One region of the Nonomuraea sp. B5E05 genome, then DNA from elsewhere that is predicted to be linked to it. Evidence: riboswitches for the same ligand, from Rfam matches in the RefSeq annotation. Region 1 holds a riboswitch; the other holds the start of a gene.
What was found. A riboswitch is a leader RNA that binds a small molecule or an ion and turns the genes downstream of it on or off. The one in region 1 is predicted to bind glycine.
Positions count from the first base shown of each region.

Region 1 (7,779 bases):
ACGGCCTGGAGCAGACGCCGCTGGAAGGAAGGAAGCTCCATGTTTCACGTGTTCCAACGCCCGCGCCGCGTGGACGGCAGATCGTGCCGCCCTGAGAGGAACTCCTGGAAGGCGATCTTGGCCTTGATCACCGGCCGCCGCCAGCGTTCCTCCCGGTGGATCGCCTTGGCCATCTTGCGCGGTGACTGCCTGGTGAAGAACCAGTGGGCCCAGGGCGAGCCCGGCCGCGCCAGGCGGAACGCGCCCACCAGCAGCATGGGCGGGATGAACAGCCCCGCCATCCCGGTCCAGATCTTGCCCTTGAGCAGGGTGACGACGGCCAGCGCCAGGTTGGCGATGATGAGCACGGCGGGGTTGACCGGGGTGCCGTAGTCCCAGGTGAGCGGGCGCAACCCCATGAGGAGCAGGCCGGTGACGGCGACCGCGATGAAGACGGCGTCCACCGAGGTGCGCCCCTCCTCTTCCCAGTAGACGTCGTGCAGGTGCAGGATCAGCGCGAACTCGTCCAGCACCAGCGCCGATCCGATGCCGAACACGCACGCCGCGGCCGCCGTGCCCACCTGCGACGCGGGCGGGACGATGAGGCCGGCGACCCCGCCTGCCATCATCAGCACGACGCCGAACACGACGTGGTGGATGTGCATCTCGCCCACGCTCACGTTGCGGAACCAGCCGATCTTCGCCCTGATCAGGCGGACGTTGATGCGCGTGGCGATGAAGGCGACGATGAGCGCCACGAAGTAACAGAACAGCGGCAGCCGTCCTGTGGCGATGATGGTGTGCTGAAACCAGTTCCCCATGATGCTGGAACTGATGCTACGAGCCCATGGGTCCCAAATGCGCGCAACCGGCGGCGACTCTCAGGCCAGAAACGCGCGCAGGAGGGCCGCCGTGCCCTCCAGGTGCTCGGCCACCGCCTGCCGGGCCGCGTCGGGGTCGCCCGCCAGGATGGCGTCGACGATGGCCTGGTGCTGCACGGCGGCGTGGTCGAGGTTGACCTGGAGCATGGGGATGGCGTTGAGCAGGTCGCTGACCCGCGAGCGGGCGTCCGCGCAGGTCGTGGCGAGCAGGGGTGAGCCCGTCAGCTCGGCGATCGACAGGTGGAAGGCTGTGTCGAGCCGGCGGTAGTCCTCGAGGCCGGCCTCGTTCACGTCGGCGAGCCGGCGTACGAGCACCGCCCGCTGCTCCTCCGCCGGCCGGGACATCGCCAGCACCTGGGCCGCCCCGCACTCGACCGCCAGGCGGAACGTGAGGGCGTCCGACAGGTCGGCCATGCCCATCTCCTCGACGGCCTCGCGCAGGTGGCCGGCGTCCGGCTGGGGCGGCGTGTACGTGACGAAAGCGCCGCCGTACCGGCCTCTGCGCACGTCGAGGTAGCCCGCGTCGGACAGCGCCCGGATGGCCTCGCGCAGCGTCACCCTGCTGATGCCGAGCCTGACGGCCAGCTCGCGCTCGGGGGGAAGCTTGTCGCCCTGCGCGACCAGGCCGAGCTTGATGGCCTGGAGCAGGCGTTCCACGGTCTCCTCGAAGGCGTTGCCGGCCCGGACCGGGCGCAGCACCGTCATCAAACGCGCCGACTCGTCCAACGTGTCCTCAGGTCTTGACAAGGGATCCCGCCATACACATCAATGGTCTAAGACTAGCCCAATCAACGGGGACGCGTGTCAGCGCAGATCGGAGCGGCGTAGCGTGAGCGAGGGAGCGAGCACCGGATGCCTTTCCGTCGGCGAGCTGCGCGACGAGGTGGCATCCGGGCGGATCGACACCGTGCTGCTCGCGATCGCCGACATGCAGGGCAGGTTGCAGGGCAAGAGGCTGTCCGCACGCTATTTCCTCGACGAGGTGCTGCACCACGGCTCCGAAGGGTGCAACTACCTGCTCGCGGTCGACGTGGACATGAACACCGTCTCCGGCTACGCGATGTCGTCCTGGGAGCGCGGATACGGCGACTTCGTGATGAGACCCGACCTGACGACGTTGCGCCGGGTGCCGTGGCAGGAGGGCACCGCCCTGCTGATGGCCGACCTGACGTGGGAGGACGGCGGCGACGTGCCGCCCTCGCCGCGCCAGATCCTGCGCAGGCAGCTGGCCCGCCTCGAGGAGCGGGGGCTGGCCGCGTACGTCGGCACCGAGCTGGAGTTCTGCGTCTACGACGACACCTACGAGCAGGCGTGGCAGCGCGGCTACCGCGACATGTCGCCCGCCAACCTCTACAACGTCGACTACTCGCTGCTGGGGACCGCCCGCATCGAGCCCCTGCTCAGGCGGATCAGGCGGGACATGGAGGGCGCCGGGCTCTACGTCGAGTCCGCGAAGGGCGAGTGCAACCTGGGCCAGCACGAGATCGCCTTCCGCTACGCCGAGGCGCTGAAGACCTGCGACAACCACGCCATCTACAAGAACGGCGCCAAGGAGATCGCCGCCCAGGAGGGCAGATCGATCACCTTCATGGCCAAGCCGAACCAGCGCGAGGGCAACTCCTGCCACATCCACATCTCGCTCAGGAGCCTCGACGGCGACCCCGTCATGGCCGGGCCGGGGCCGTACGGGCTCTCGCAGCTCGGCGCCCGCTTCATCGCCGGGCAGCAGGCCTGCCTGCGCGAGCTCACGCTGCTGTACGCCCCCAACATCAACTCCTACAAGCGTTACACGCCGGGCAGCTTCGCCCCCACGGCGATCAAGTGGGGCGTCGACAACCGCACCTGCGCACTCAGGCTCGTCGGCCACGGTCCGTCGCTGCGGATCGAGAACCGCGTGCCGGGCGGCGACGTCAACCCGTACCTGGCGGTGGCGGGGCTGGTGGCGGCCGGGCTGCACGGCATCGACAACGAGCTGCCGCTGGAGGACGCGTTCGAGGGCAACGCCTACGACTCGGGCGCGGAGACCGTGCCGCACACGCTGCGCGACGCGCTCCCCCTGTTCGAGGGGTCGAAGCTGGCGCGCGAGGCGTTCGGCGAGGACGTCGTCGAGCACTACGCGAACAACGCGCGGGTGGAGCTGGCGGCGTTCGACGCGGCGGTGACGGACTGGGAGATGTTCCGTGGTTTCGAGCGAATGTGACGGGTGACCGATGAAGATCGTCAATCCGGCGACGGAGGACGTCATCGCCGACGTCGAACTCGCCGACGCGGCCGAGATCGACCGGGCGGTGGAGCGTGCCAGGAAGGCGTACGCCGCCTGGCGGCAGGTGGCGCCCGGCGACCGGGCGCGGCTGCTGAGGAGGTTCGCCGACCTGGTGGGCGAGCACGGCGAGGAGCTGGCGCGGCTGGAGCTGGCCAACGCCGGGCACCCGATCGGCAACGCCCGCTGGGAGGCGGGCGCCGTACGCGACGTGCTGCACTTCTACGCAGGCGCGCCCGAGCGCGACCACGGCAAGCAGATCCCGGTGCCCGGCGGCGTGGACGTCACCTTCCAGGAGCCGCTGGGCGTGGTGGGCGTCATCGTGCCGTGGAACTTCCCGATGCTGATCATGTCGTGGGGGGTTGCCCCGGCGCTGGCGGCCGGCAACACGGTGATCGTCAAGCCGGCCGAGTGGACTCCGCTGACCGCGCTGAGGCTGGCCGAGCTGGCCCTGGCGGCGGGCCTGCCCGAGGGGGTGCTCCAGGTGCTGCCCGGGGCTGGGGAGGTCGCGGGCGCCCGGCTGGTGGAGCACCCCGACGTGGCCAAGATCGTGTTCACCGGCTCGACCGAGGTGGGCAAGGAGATCGCGGCCAAGGCGGCGGCCCAGGTCAAGCGGGTCACGCTGGAGCTAGGCGGCAAGTCCGCAAATATCATCTTTGCGGATGCCGATCTCGACAGAGCGGCACAAGCAGCCCCTTACGCGGTCTTCGACAACGCGGGACAGGACTGCTGCGCCAGGTCCCGGCTGCTCGTCCAGGCAAGCGTGTACGACGCCTTCATGGAGCGCCTCTCCGAGGCCGTACGCGGCGTCGTCGTCGGCGACCCCCGCGACGAGAGCACCGAGATGGGCCCGCTGATCAGCGCCGAGCACCTCGACCGCGTGCGCGGCTTCGTCCAGGACGGCGCCCCCTACCTCCAGGGGTCGTGCCCCGGCGGCAAGGGCTACTGGTTCCCGCCGACCGTGCTCACCCCGGACGTCACCGACCGTACGTTCACAGAAGAGATCTTCGGGCCGGTCGTGTCGGTGGCGCCCTTCGAGGACGAGGCGGACGCCGTACGCATCGCCAACGACACCCCCTACGGGCTGAGCGGCTCCATCTGGACCCGCGACGTCGGGCGCGCGCTCCGCGTGTCCAGAGCGGTCGAGGCGGGCGCCCTGTCGGTGAACTCCAACGCGTCGGTCCGCTACTGGACCCCGTTCGGCGGCTTCAAGCAGTCAGGGCTGGGCCGGGAGCTCGGCCCCGACGCCCTGGCGGCGTTCACGGAGACCAAGAACGTCTTCATCTCCTGGGAGTGAGGCAGCACGTGAAGAGACTGCAGGATCGGGTGGCTGTGATCACCGGCGCGGGCGGCGGCATCGGGCTGGCCACCGCGCGCAGGTTCGCCGACGAGGGCGCCAGGGTGGTCTGCGCCGACCTCGACGAGGAGGCGGGCGTCAAGGCCGCGAACGAGGTCGGCGGCCTGTTCGTACGCGTCGACGTGGCCGACGAGGACGACGTCGCCCGGATGTTCCGTACGGCGTTCGACACCTACGGCAGCGTGGACATCGCCTTCAACAACGCCGGCATCTCGCCGCCCGACGACGACTCGATCCTGGAGACCGGCATCGACGCGTGGCGCCGCGTCCAGGACGTGAACCTGACCAGCGTCTACCTGTGCTGCAAGCACGCCATCCCGTACATGCGGCGCCAGGGCAAGGGCTCGATCATCAACACCGCGTCGTTCGTGGCCGTCATGGGCTCGGCGACCTCGCAGATCTCCTACACGGCGTCCAAGGGCGGGGTGCTGGCGATGTCGCGCGAGCTGGGCGTGCAGTTCGCCCGCGAGGGCATCCGGGTGAACGCGCTGTGTCCGGGGCCGGTGAACACGCCGCTGCTGCGGGAGTTGTTCGCGAAGGACCCCGAGCGGGCGCAGCGGCGTCTGGTGCACGTCCCGGTCGGGCGCTTCGCCGAGGCGTCGGAGATCGCGGCGGCGGTCGCGTTCCTGGCCAGCGACGACGCGTCGTTCATCACGGGCAGCGAGTTCCTGGTGGACGGCGGCATCTCCGGCGCCTACGTCACGCCGCTCTAGGAGGTCATCGTGCGACGTCCCGTCATCGGGGTCACTTGTTACGTGGAGCCGGCGACGTTCACGGTCTGGCAGGACATGCCGGTCGCGCTCCTGCCGTACATGTATGTCGAGCAGGTCGTCCGGGCCGGCGGCCAGCCGGTGGTGCTCCCGCCCGCGGGGGACGCCGCGCAGGTGGTGAGCCGCCTGGACGGGCTCGTCCTGGCCGGGGGCGGCGACATCGATCCGGCGAGGTACGGCGAGACGCCGGAGGAGCGTACCGGCTATATCCGCGAATTCCGTGACCAGGCCGAGTTCGCCGTGCTGGCCGCCGCCCTCGACGCCGGGCTGCCCTTCCTCGGCATCTGCCGGGGCCTCCAGGTGCTCAACGTCGCCCTCGGCGGCACCCTCCACCAGCACCTGCCCGACGTGGTCGGCCACACGGGTCACTCCCCCGCGCCCGGACGTTTCGGCCACCTCCCCATCACCCCCGTCCCCGGCACCCGGCTGGCCAAGGCGCTGGGCACGGCGCCCGTGACGGTGCCGCACTATCACCACCAGGCCGTCGACCGGCTCGCTCCCGGCCTCACCGTGACCGCGACCGCCGCCGACGGCACCGTGGAAGGGGTGGAGCTGGACTCGGGGCCGTTCAGCGTTGCGGCGCAGTGGCATCCGGAGGCGGCCGAGGACCACGCCCTCTTCGAGGCCCTGGTGACCGCCTGCTGACGGGCGAACGCGACAAGACCCCCAAATCACTACTAGGCTGGCGGGACACACCAGCAAACCGTGCGGGAGAGCACCCTGACAGCCGGTCAGGGTCCCTGAAGGAGCAAGCCCTCCCCGCGAACCTCTCAAGGCAAAGGACCGCACGGCTGACCAGGAGCATGTCTCCTCGGAAGGTGACCTCTGGAAAGCAGGCCCGCAGGGCCTCGCCGAAGGTGAAAGTCCGGCAAAACTCGGGCGAAGCTCTCAGGCATCGATGACAGAGGGGGAGGATGCTGGCATCCAATCCTGTCCTGAGGTGCGATAAATGTCCCGACCTACTCCGCTACGAGACGTGCACGAAAGCCTCGGCGCGACGCTGACCGACTTCGCGGGCTGGCTCATGCCACTCCGGTACGGGAGCGAGTCCGCGGAGCACAGGGCCGTCCGCGAGGCCGCCGGACTGTTCGACCTCTCGCACATGGGCGAGATCTTCGTGACCGGGCCGCAGGCCGCCGCCGCGCTGGACTACGCGCTGGTCGGCAACATGTCGGCCGTGACGCCCGGACGAGCGAGATACACCATGATCGTCAACGAGCGAGGCGGGGTGCTGGACGACCTCATCGTCTACCGGCTCGGGGACGAGGAGTTCATGGTCGTCGCGAACGCCTCGAACTACGAGAAGGTCGCCGGCGAGCTGGAGAACCGCTCCAAGGCGTACGACGCCGTGGTCGACGACCGTTCGCAGCAGTACGCGCTGATCGCCGTCCAGGGACCCCGCTCCCAGGAGATCCTCGCCACGCTCACCGACGCCGACCTGGCCGGGCTCAAGTACTACGCGGGCCTGCAAGGGCTGGTCGACGGGCGGCAGGCGCTCATCGCGCGCACCGGCTACACCGGCGAGGACGGGTTCGAGCTGTTCGTGGCCAACCAGGACGCGGTGCCGCTCTGGCACGCGCTCGTGGCCGCGGGCGAGCCGTACGGGCTCAAGCCCGCCGGACTGTCCAGCCGCGACACGCTCAGACTCGAAGCCGGCATGCCCCTGTACGGCAACGAGCTGAGCGCCGAGCTGACCCCGTTCGACGCGGGGCTGGGCAGGGTGGTGAAATTCGACAAGCCGGGCGACTTCGTCGGCAGGTCGGCGCTCGAGGCGGTCAAGGACGACCCGCCGCGGCGCCGTCTCGTCGGTCTGGTCGCCCGGGGCCGCCGGGTGCCGCGCCACGGCTACCCGGTCACCAAGGACGGCGCCGTCGTCGGCGAGGTCACCAGCGGTGCGCCCTCCCAGACCCTGGGCAAGCCCATCGCGCTGGCCTACGTGGACACCGGCGCCGACTCAGGCCTGGCTGTGGACATCCGGGGCAGCCATGAACCCATGGACCTGGCCGAGCTGCCCTTTTACAGGAGGAACAAGTGAGCAACATCCCTGACGACCTGAGCTACACCAAGGAACACGAGTGGGTTTCCGGGGTCGAGGACGGCCTCACCGTGACCGTCGGCATCACGGCCTACGCCGCCGACGCCCTTGGTGACGTCGTCTTCGTGCAGCTCCCCGAGATCGGGTCGATCACCGAGCCGGGCGACTCCGTCGGCGAGGTCGAGTCGACCAAGTCGGTCAGCGAGATCTACACGCCCGTCGGCGGCGAGATCGTCGAGATCAACCAGGCCATCGTGGACGACCCGAGCCTGGCCAACAGCGACCCGTACGGCGAGGGCTGGATGTTCCGGGTGCGCATGGAGGGCGACCCGGAGGACCTGCTCTCCGCCGAGGAGTACGCCGCGCTCACCTCGGGCGAGTCCTGACCCTGCCAGGTCTCATCGGCTGACGCCGGGGCCCGCGTCCGGGCCCCGGCACTCATGAAGGGCGCACCATCAATGGCGATCAGCGTCTTCGATCTCTTCAAGATCGGCATC
Region 1 covers NZ_JBDPMJ010000019.1:30,232-38,010, reverse strand. Annotated here, with positions in the region: gene ABGB01_RS30450 (hypothetical protein) at 45-800, opposite strand; gene ABGB01_RS30445 (FCD domain-containing protein) at 861-1,565, opposite strand; gene ABGB01_RS30440 (glutamine synthetase family protein) at 1,690-3,060, shown strand; gene ABGB01_RS30435 (aldehyde dehydrogenase family protein) at 3,071-4,417, shown strand; gene ABGB01_RS30430 (3-oxoacyl-ACP reductase) at 4,426-5,190, shown strand; gene ABGB01_RS30425 (gamma-glutamyl-gamma-aminobutyrate hydrolase family protein) at 5,200-5,892, shown strand; glycine riboswitch at 5,946-6,043, shown strand; glycine riboswitch at 6,063-6,162, shown strand; gene gcvT (glycine cleavage system aminomethyltransferase GcvT) at 6,197-7,282, shown strand; gene gcvH (glycine cleavage system protein GcvH) at 7,279-7,668, shown strand; gene ABGB01_RS30410 (L-serine ammonia-lyase) at 7,741-7,779, shown strand, end outside.

Region 2 (7,779 bases), on a different contig from region 1:
CGGGTGATCAAGGACAAGATGGCGGAGGGCTTCGGCCGCCCGCGCGCCCTCCAGGACAACGACAAGCAGGAGATCAGGCTCAGCCGCGCCGAGCTGATCGAGGCCGCGAGCATCGACGAGGAGACCCTTGCCGAGCTTGAGGATTACGACCTGCTCGCCCCGGTGGCCCGTCGCTACGACGAGGAGGCGCTCGCGGTGGCGCGCACCGTCGGCGCGCTGGCCCGCTTCGGCCTGCGCGCCCGGCACCTGCGCGCGGTCAAAGCGGCGGCCGAGCGCGAGTGCGGCCTGGTCGAGCAGACCGTCGCCCCGATACTCAAGCGGCGCGCCCCCGGCGCCATCGGCGAGGCCGACGAGGTGGCCAGGGAGCTTTCCGCGCTCCTGCTCGACCTGCACGCATCCCTTGTGCGCACGGGCGTCCGGTCCGTGCTGGGGCGCTGAGAGCCCGGCGAGCTGGGAGGCGGGGGCACATTCCAGGCCCGCCGGGTGTTACGTTGAAATGCAGAAGCCAGTCAGCAGAAGCAACGACCAAATAGCTGTGCCGGGTCACCGGTCAGGAATACGGAGCAGCCCGTGTTGCAGATGGAGGTTGTGGGCGTTCGGGTTGAAATGCCCACAAATCAGCCGATCGTCCTGCTGAAGGAGGCACACGGGGAGCGGTTCCTTCCTATATGGATTGGCATGACGGAAGCCACGGCCATCGCCCTGGCCCAGGCAGAGGAGCCTCCGCCGCGGCCGCTCACCCACGACCTCTTCCGTGACGTGCTGAGCGCGCTGGGCGTAGGCCTGCGGGCGGTCAACATCGTCGCCCTGCGTGACGGCATCTTCTTCGCCGACCTGGTGTTCTCCAACGGCGTGGAGGTGAGCGCGCGGCCGTCCGACTCGATCGCGCTCGCCCTGCGCACCGGGGCGCGCATCTTCGCCAGCGAAGAGGTCGTCCAGGAGGCCGGGGTGATCATCCCGGACGACCAGGAAGACGAGGTGGAGAAGTTCAGGGAGTTTCTTGACACGATCACTCCCGAGGACTTCGGCCGGGCGGGGTAGGTATTTCAGTGCATTTACGCTTCACGACGCGCCGAGCCGGATCGTTGACTGAGCATGGTCGCGGTCCTACGGTGCAAGTGAAACCCGTGGCCGCGCTTCACGTACCCCCAGATCAGGCCGCGGGATGAGAGAAAGCCGGAGGTCCGCGTGGCGGTCAGCAGCGGCGAGGGAAAGACGGCCGGCCAGGAAGATCCGGTGCGGCGCGAAAGCGCGCGGCAGCGTGCCGGGGAGCAGGGTCTGCTCTTCGACGAACAGCCCGCGGCGCTGCCGGGCGACATCGGATACCGCGGGCCGACGGCATGCTCGGCGGCCGGCATCACCTATCGGCAGCTCGACTACTGGGCGCGCACGGGCCTCGTCGAGCCCACGATAAGAGCCGCGCAGGGCTCAGGCTCCCAGCGTCTCTACAGCTTCCGCGACATCCTGGTCCTCAAGGTCGTCAAGCGGCTCCTCGACACCGGGGTGTCGTTGCAGCAGATCCGCACGGCCGTGCAACATCTGCGTGACCGCGGGGTCGCCGACCTCGCGCAGATCACGCTCATGAGCGACGGCGTCAGCGTCTACGAGTGCACCTCGGCCGACGAGGTGATCGACCTGCTCCAGGGCGGGCAGGGCGTGTTCGGCATCGCGCTCGGCCGGGTCTGGCGCGAGGTCGAGGGCTCCCTCGCGGAGCTGCCGGGGGAACGCGCGGCGGTCGAGGACACCGTCCCGGCCGACCATCCCGCTGACGAACTCGCCCGTAGGCGCCGCGCCCGCCGCACGGGGTGAGTACGGCTCCTGGCAGCCGTACGAATCGGGCGTAGTAACCTGAGGGCAGCAAGGCCGACGACCCCGTGCGGGAGAGTCCCCGGGCCTCTGGGCTCCGGGGCGCCGAAGGAGCAACCCTCCCCGGAATCTCTCAGGCATCCCGTACCGCTCGGGCGAGGCAACTCTGGAAAGCAGGCGCACCCGCCAGGCGCGCCTCACCGACGGTGCAAGCCCCACCGGGGGTGAAGCTCTCAGGTCGCGGCCCCGCGCTTGTCCCGGGCCCGCGCTGACAGAGGGGGAGATCCGGCACACGCCCGCGCCCTGGCGCCGGTCTCCACAGCCTCGGGAGGCATCTCCATGACCGATCTGTCCGCCCCGCCGTTCTCGTCCCGGCACATCGGCCCCTCCGAGCCCGATCAGCAGCGCATGCTCGAGGCCGTGGGCTTCGAGTCCGTGGCGGACCTGGTGGCCGTCGCCGTCCCCGAGTCCATCAGGGCCAAGGACCGGCTCACGCTGCCCGCCCCCGCCGGCGAGGCCGAGGCCATCGCCGAGCTGCGCGCCCTGGCCGATCGCAACCAGGTGCTGACCTCGATGATCGGGCTGGGCTACCACGACACGGTCACGCCCGCCGTCATCCGCCGCAACCTGCTGGAGAACCCGGGCTGGTACACCGCCTACACCCCCTACCAGCCGGAGATCTCGCAGGGCCGCCTCGAGGCGCTGCTCAACTTCCAGACCGTCGTCTCCGACCTCACCGGCCTGCCGGTGTCGGGCGCCTCGCTCCTCGACGAGGCGACCGCCGTGGCCGAGGCCATGACGCTGGCCCGCCGGGCGGGCAAGTCCAAGAGCGCCGTGTTCGTGGTCGACGCCGACGCGCTGCCCCAGACCAAGGCCGTCCTCGCCACCAGGGCAGAGCCGCTCGGCATCACGCTCGTGGAGCACTCCCTCGACGGCGAGCTGCCCGAGTGCTTCGGCGTGCTCGTGCAGTACCCCGGCGCGTCCGGCCGGCTGCGTGACTTCCGCGCCGTGTCCGCCGCCGCGCACGAGGCGGGCGCCCTCGTCGTGGCCGCCGCGGACCTGCTGGCGCTGACGCTCGTGGCCGCCCCCGGCGAGCTGGGCGCCGACATCGCCGTGGGCTCCTCGCAGCGGTTCGGGGTGCCCTTCGGGTTCGGCGGGCCGCACGCCGCCTACATGTCCGTACGCGAGGGCCTGCAGCGGCAGCTGCCCGGCCGCCTGGTCGGCGTCTCCGTCGACGCCGACGGCGACCCCGCCTACCGCCTGGCCCTGCAGACCCGCGAGCAGCACATCCGCCGCGAGAAAGCCACCAGCAACATCTGCACCGCGCAGGTCCTGCTCGCCGTCATCGCGAGCATGTACGCCGTCTACCACGGCCCGGACGGCCTGCGCCGCATCGCCCACCGGGTGCACCGCCACGCCGCCGCCCTGGCCGAAGGGCTGCGCCGGGCGGGCGTGGAGGTCGTGCACGCGGAGTTCTTCGACACCGTGCTCGTGCGCGTGCCAGGGCGCGCGTCCGCCGTGGTCGCCGCGGCCGCCGAGCGGGGCGTCAACCTCTGGCAGGTGGACGCCGACCACGTCTCGATCGCCTGCGACGAGAAGACCGGAGCCGCCGACCTGGCCACGGTGCAGGCCGCGTTCGGAGTCACGACCACCTCCACCGACGTCGAGGGCGCCGCAGACGCGCTGCCCGCCTCGCTGCTGCGCGAGTCCGCCTACCTGACCCACCCGGTCTTCCACGACCACCGCTCCGAGACCGCGATGCTGCGCTACCTGCGCCGGCTGCAGGACAAGGACATCGCACTCGACCGGTCCATGATCCCGCTGGGCTCCTGCACGATGAAGCTCAACGCGACCACCGAGATGGAGCCGATCACCTGGCCGGAGTTCGCCGCCGTCCACCCCTACGCACCCGCCGCCCAGGCCGAGGGCTACCTCGAGCTGATCGGCACGCTGGAGCGCTGGCTGGCCGAGGTGACCGGCTACGACGCCGTCTCCATCCAGCCCAACGCCGGCTCCCAGGGCGAGTTCGCCGGGCTGCTGGCCATCCGCGCCTACCACCACGCGGGCGGTGACAGCGGGCGGGACGTCTGCCTCATCCCCTCCTCGGCCCACGGCACCAACGCCGCCAGCGCCGTCATGGCCGGCATGCGGGTCGTGGTCGTGGCCTGCGACTCCGAGGGGAACGTCGACCTGGCCGACCTCGACGCCAAGATCGCCAAGCACCGCGACGCGCTCGCCGCGATCATGGTGACCTACCCGTCGACGCACGGCGTCTACGAAGAGACCATCACCGAGATCTGCGCCAAGGTGCACCAGGCCGGCGGCCAGGTCTACGTCGACGGTGCCAACCTCAACGCGCTGGTCGGGCTGGCCAAGCCCGGGGAGTTCGGGGCCGACGTGTCCCACCTCAACCTGCACAAGACGTTCTGCATCCCGCACGGCGGAGGCGGCCCCGGCGTCGGCCCCGTCGCGGTCCGCGGCCACCTGGCGCCCTACCTGCCCGGCCACCCGCTGCGTGACGGCTCGCCGGTGGGGCCCGTCTCCGCGGCGCCCTACGGGTCGGCCGGGATCCTGCCGATCTCGTGGGCGTACATCCGGATGATGGGCTCCGACGGGCTCACGGCGGCCACCGAGCAGGCCATCCTGTCGGCCAACTACCTCGCCAAGCGGCTGGCGCCCCACTTCCCGGTGCTCTACACCGGACGCGGCGGGCTGGTGGCCCACGAGTGCATCATCGACCTGCGCCAGATCACCAAGGAGACCGGCGTCACCGTGGACGACGTGGCCAAGCGCCTCATCGACTACGGCTTCCACGCGCCCACCATGTCGTTCCCCGTCGCCGGGACGCTCATGATCGAGCCGACCGAGAGCGAGGACCTCGGCGAGCTCGACCGGTTCGCCGACGCGATGATCGCCATCAGGGGCGAGATCGCCAAGGTGGCGTCCGGCGACTACGACAAGAGCGACAACCCCCTGCGCAACGCGCCGCACACCGCGGAGTCGGTCAGCGCCGACGAGTGGCACCACCCGTACACGCGGACCGAGGCCGCCTACCCGCTGCCGTCGCTGCGCGACGGCAAATACTGGGTGCCGGTGCGCCGCATCGATCAGGCCTACGGCGACCGCAACCTGGTGTGCTCGTGCCCCCCGCTGGAGGCGTACGAGGACTAGTCACCGGGAGGGTCAGACCTTCGGCGTCAACCGGGCAGACATGATCGCCGGAAGTCGTTAGGCTCAGGGCGACCGTCGCCAGAAGGAGCTCTCTTGACGTCCTCAGAGCTGGAGACCCCGCCTCTCGACACCGCCCGGCGTCTGGCCGAACGCGGCGACCTCGACGGCGCCGCCGCCATCCTCAGCGAGCTCGCCGCCGACCCCGACGAGCCCGACAGGGCTCAGGCCGCCGTCGGGCTGGCCGTGGTGCTGGAGGAGCGTGGCGACGTCGAGGCCGCCAGGGCCGCCGCCAGGACCGCCCTGGCGACGGGGCACCCCGAATACGCTTCGCAGGCCGCCTGCCACCTGGCCCAGGGCTTCGAGCGGGAAGGGCGGGCCGAGCAGGCCAGGGCCGCCTGGCAGGCCGTGCTGGGGGTCGGGGCGGCCGCGTACGTCCCGCTGGCCCATCTCGCGCTGGCCCGGCTGGCCGTGCGGGCGCTGGACCTGGAGGAGGCGGAGCGGGAGCTGCGGGCCGCGATGGAGGCCCGCGACGGCGAGGTCGCCGCGCGAGCCGCGCAGGAGCTGGCCGACCTGCTGATGGAGCACGGAGAGCCCGGGGCGGCGGCTGAGCTCCTCCTGGACGCCCTGGAGGCCGTGCCCGAGGAGGAGACGCCGGGGCTGCGGGTCCGGCTCGGCATCGCGCACCTGGAGCTGGCCTGCGCGGAGTTCGCGGAGACCGTGGAGGGAGGCGCAGACGCGCAGACGAGCGCGCTGGCCATCGAGCTGCTCGCCCGCACCCTGCCCCTGCGCGGGCGCGACGACGACGCGGGGCGGGTCTGGTCGTACGGGCTGGAGCACGCCGACGAGACGCTGGCCGCGGAGGTCAGGCTCCGCTACCAGCGCGACACCTGACGCCCGGGGGTTCCAGTGTGCGTGACGCCCTGACCCGTGCCACCGAGGCGCTCCTCCCGGGCATGCCCGCGGGATGGCGGAGGTGCTCCCGTCCCCTCCGCCGGGCGGAGGTCAGCCGCGGCGCATGATGGCCGCCGCGGCGGCCACGTTGATGACGACGATGGCCAGCCACGTGATGATCAGCCCCACCAGCCCGGCGTTGGCCACTCCGATGCCCGTCAGCGGGATGCCCAGGGCCATCGAGCCCAGCGCGACCGGGATCATCGCCGCGCCCGGCGTGGACTTCTTGTGCGGCGGGGGCCCGTGGCGGTCGAGTTCGGCCCGCACCCGGGCGGCGATGGTGGCCTCGAGGCGCTCGGTGAACGAGTCGACGAGCGCGGCCTCGTAGTCGGGTCCGAGATCGCGGCGGGCGTCGAGCGTGGCCTGAAGGTCTTCCCTGATGGGGCGCTGGTCCGGCATAAGGTCATCATCCATCCCGGATGTGGTGTCGTCATCCGACCTGAGGGCTAGCGTGTCATCCTCCCCAGGTACGGTGCTGGCATGGAGGTGATGACCCCGCGCGGGCCCGCGCTCGTGGAGATCGACGAGGTGCCGGGGGCGCGGCTGCTGCTGGTCCTGACCCACGGTTCGGCCGGGGGAGTGGACGCTCCCGATCTGCTGGCCGTGCGCGACGCCGCCATGGGCGTGGGAGCCAGCGTGGCGCGGGTGACGCAGGCGTTCAGGCTGGCGGGGGCGCGGGCGCCCGGCTCGCCGGCGAGGCAGGACGAGGCGTGGGAGATCGTGCTGTCCGAGCTGCGCGCGCGCCTGCCGGGGCTGCCCCTCGTGCAGGGCGGGCGGAGCAACGGGGCTCGGGTGGCGTGCCGTACGGCGAAGGCGGTCGGCGCGGAGGCGGTGGTGGCGCTGGCCTTTCCGCTGCATCCGCCGGGGAAGCCGGAGCGTTCCCGGGCCGGGGAGCTACGCGGCGCCGGGGTGGACGTGCTGGTCGTGAACGGCGATCGTGACCCCTTCGGAGTGCCGGACGCCGCGGATGCCGCGCGCCTGGTGGTGCTGCCGGGAGAGGGCCATGACCTGAAAAAGGACCCCGCCCGGGTGGGCGAGGTCGTGGCGGAGTGGATCACCCGCTATGGCGGGCCGCCACGGCAGGGCAACACCGGCCGGCGGCGCCGCCCGCGTGTGGCTCAGGCCGCGCCCACCAGCGGATCGGGCCGATGAGGTGCGATGACGGTGCCGCTGGGCAGCAGCTCGCCGGTGTCCTCGAACAGGACGACCCCGTTGCAGAGCAGGCTCCACCCCTGCTCGGGGTGGCAGGCGAGGGTGCGTGCCGCCTCGCGGTCAGGCGCCTCGGCATCCGGACAGGCCGGGTCGTGCGGGCACATCGGCGTGCCTCCGATATCTCGTGTGATGCTCCCGTTCTGGAGGGGCGGGAGCCGGCTCGGGTTGTTGTCCTGGCAAGTGTGCGACTGTGTCACGCGTTCCGACATAGCCCGTTCGGGCTGTTACAGGAGGATCCCTGGTGCGTGTGACCTTCGACACAGCGTGCCTTATGCAGGATAACCGGCCAAGCGTGACACGCGCATCACGTTTGCAATCCCTTGAGAAGAGCGTCGAGCCCGCGCTCGAAGTCGATATCGGCTCTTTCATCCCGTCTGACCCATTCATCGACGTCCGGGTCGGCCCAGCCTGACTGCTGCACCTCGACGGCGACGCTGCCGAAGACGAAGGCCCGCAGCGTGCGCACGGCCTCGGCGGCGTCCGGGAGGCCCGCGTCGGCGAGCTGCTCGGTCTGCTCCTTGACGGCGACCGCCGTCGCGCCCTTGGGGGGCTTGGTGAGGGCCAGGGCCAGCACGCCGGGATGCTCGCGCAGCGCCTCCCTGCTCGCCCGGCACCAGGCCCTGGCCGTCTCCTGCCAGG
Region 2 covers NZ_JBDPMJ010000020.1:154,202-161,980, reverse strand. Annotated here, with positions in the region: gene ABGB01_RS32085 (MerR family transcriptional regulator) at 1-438, shown strand, start outside; gene ABGB01_RS32080 (bifunctional nuclease family protein) at 571-1,041, shown strand; gene ABGB01_RS32075 (MerR family transcriptional regulator) at 1,189-1,809, shown strand; glycine riboswitch at 1,868-1,966, shown strand; gene gcvP (aminomethyl-transferring glycine dehydrogenase) at 2,146-4,977, shown strand; gene ABGB01_RS32065 (tetratricopeptide repeat protein) at 5,071-5,868, shown strand; gene ABGB01_RS32060 (hypothetical protein) at 5,980-6,327, opposite strand; gene ABGB01_RS32055 (alpha/beta family hydrolase) at 6,409-7,080, shown strand; gene ABGB01_RS32050 (DUF5999 family protein) at 7,047-7,244, opposite strand; gene ABGB01_RS32045 (TetR/AcrR family transcriptional regulator C-terminal domain-containing protein) at 7,445-7,779, opposite strand, start outside.
Region 2: linked by a shared signal. The riboswitch ahead of gcvP (aminomethyl-transferring glycine dehydrogenase) and the one ahead of gcvT (glycine cleavage system aminomethyltransferase GcvT) in region 1 are both predicted to bind glycine.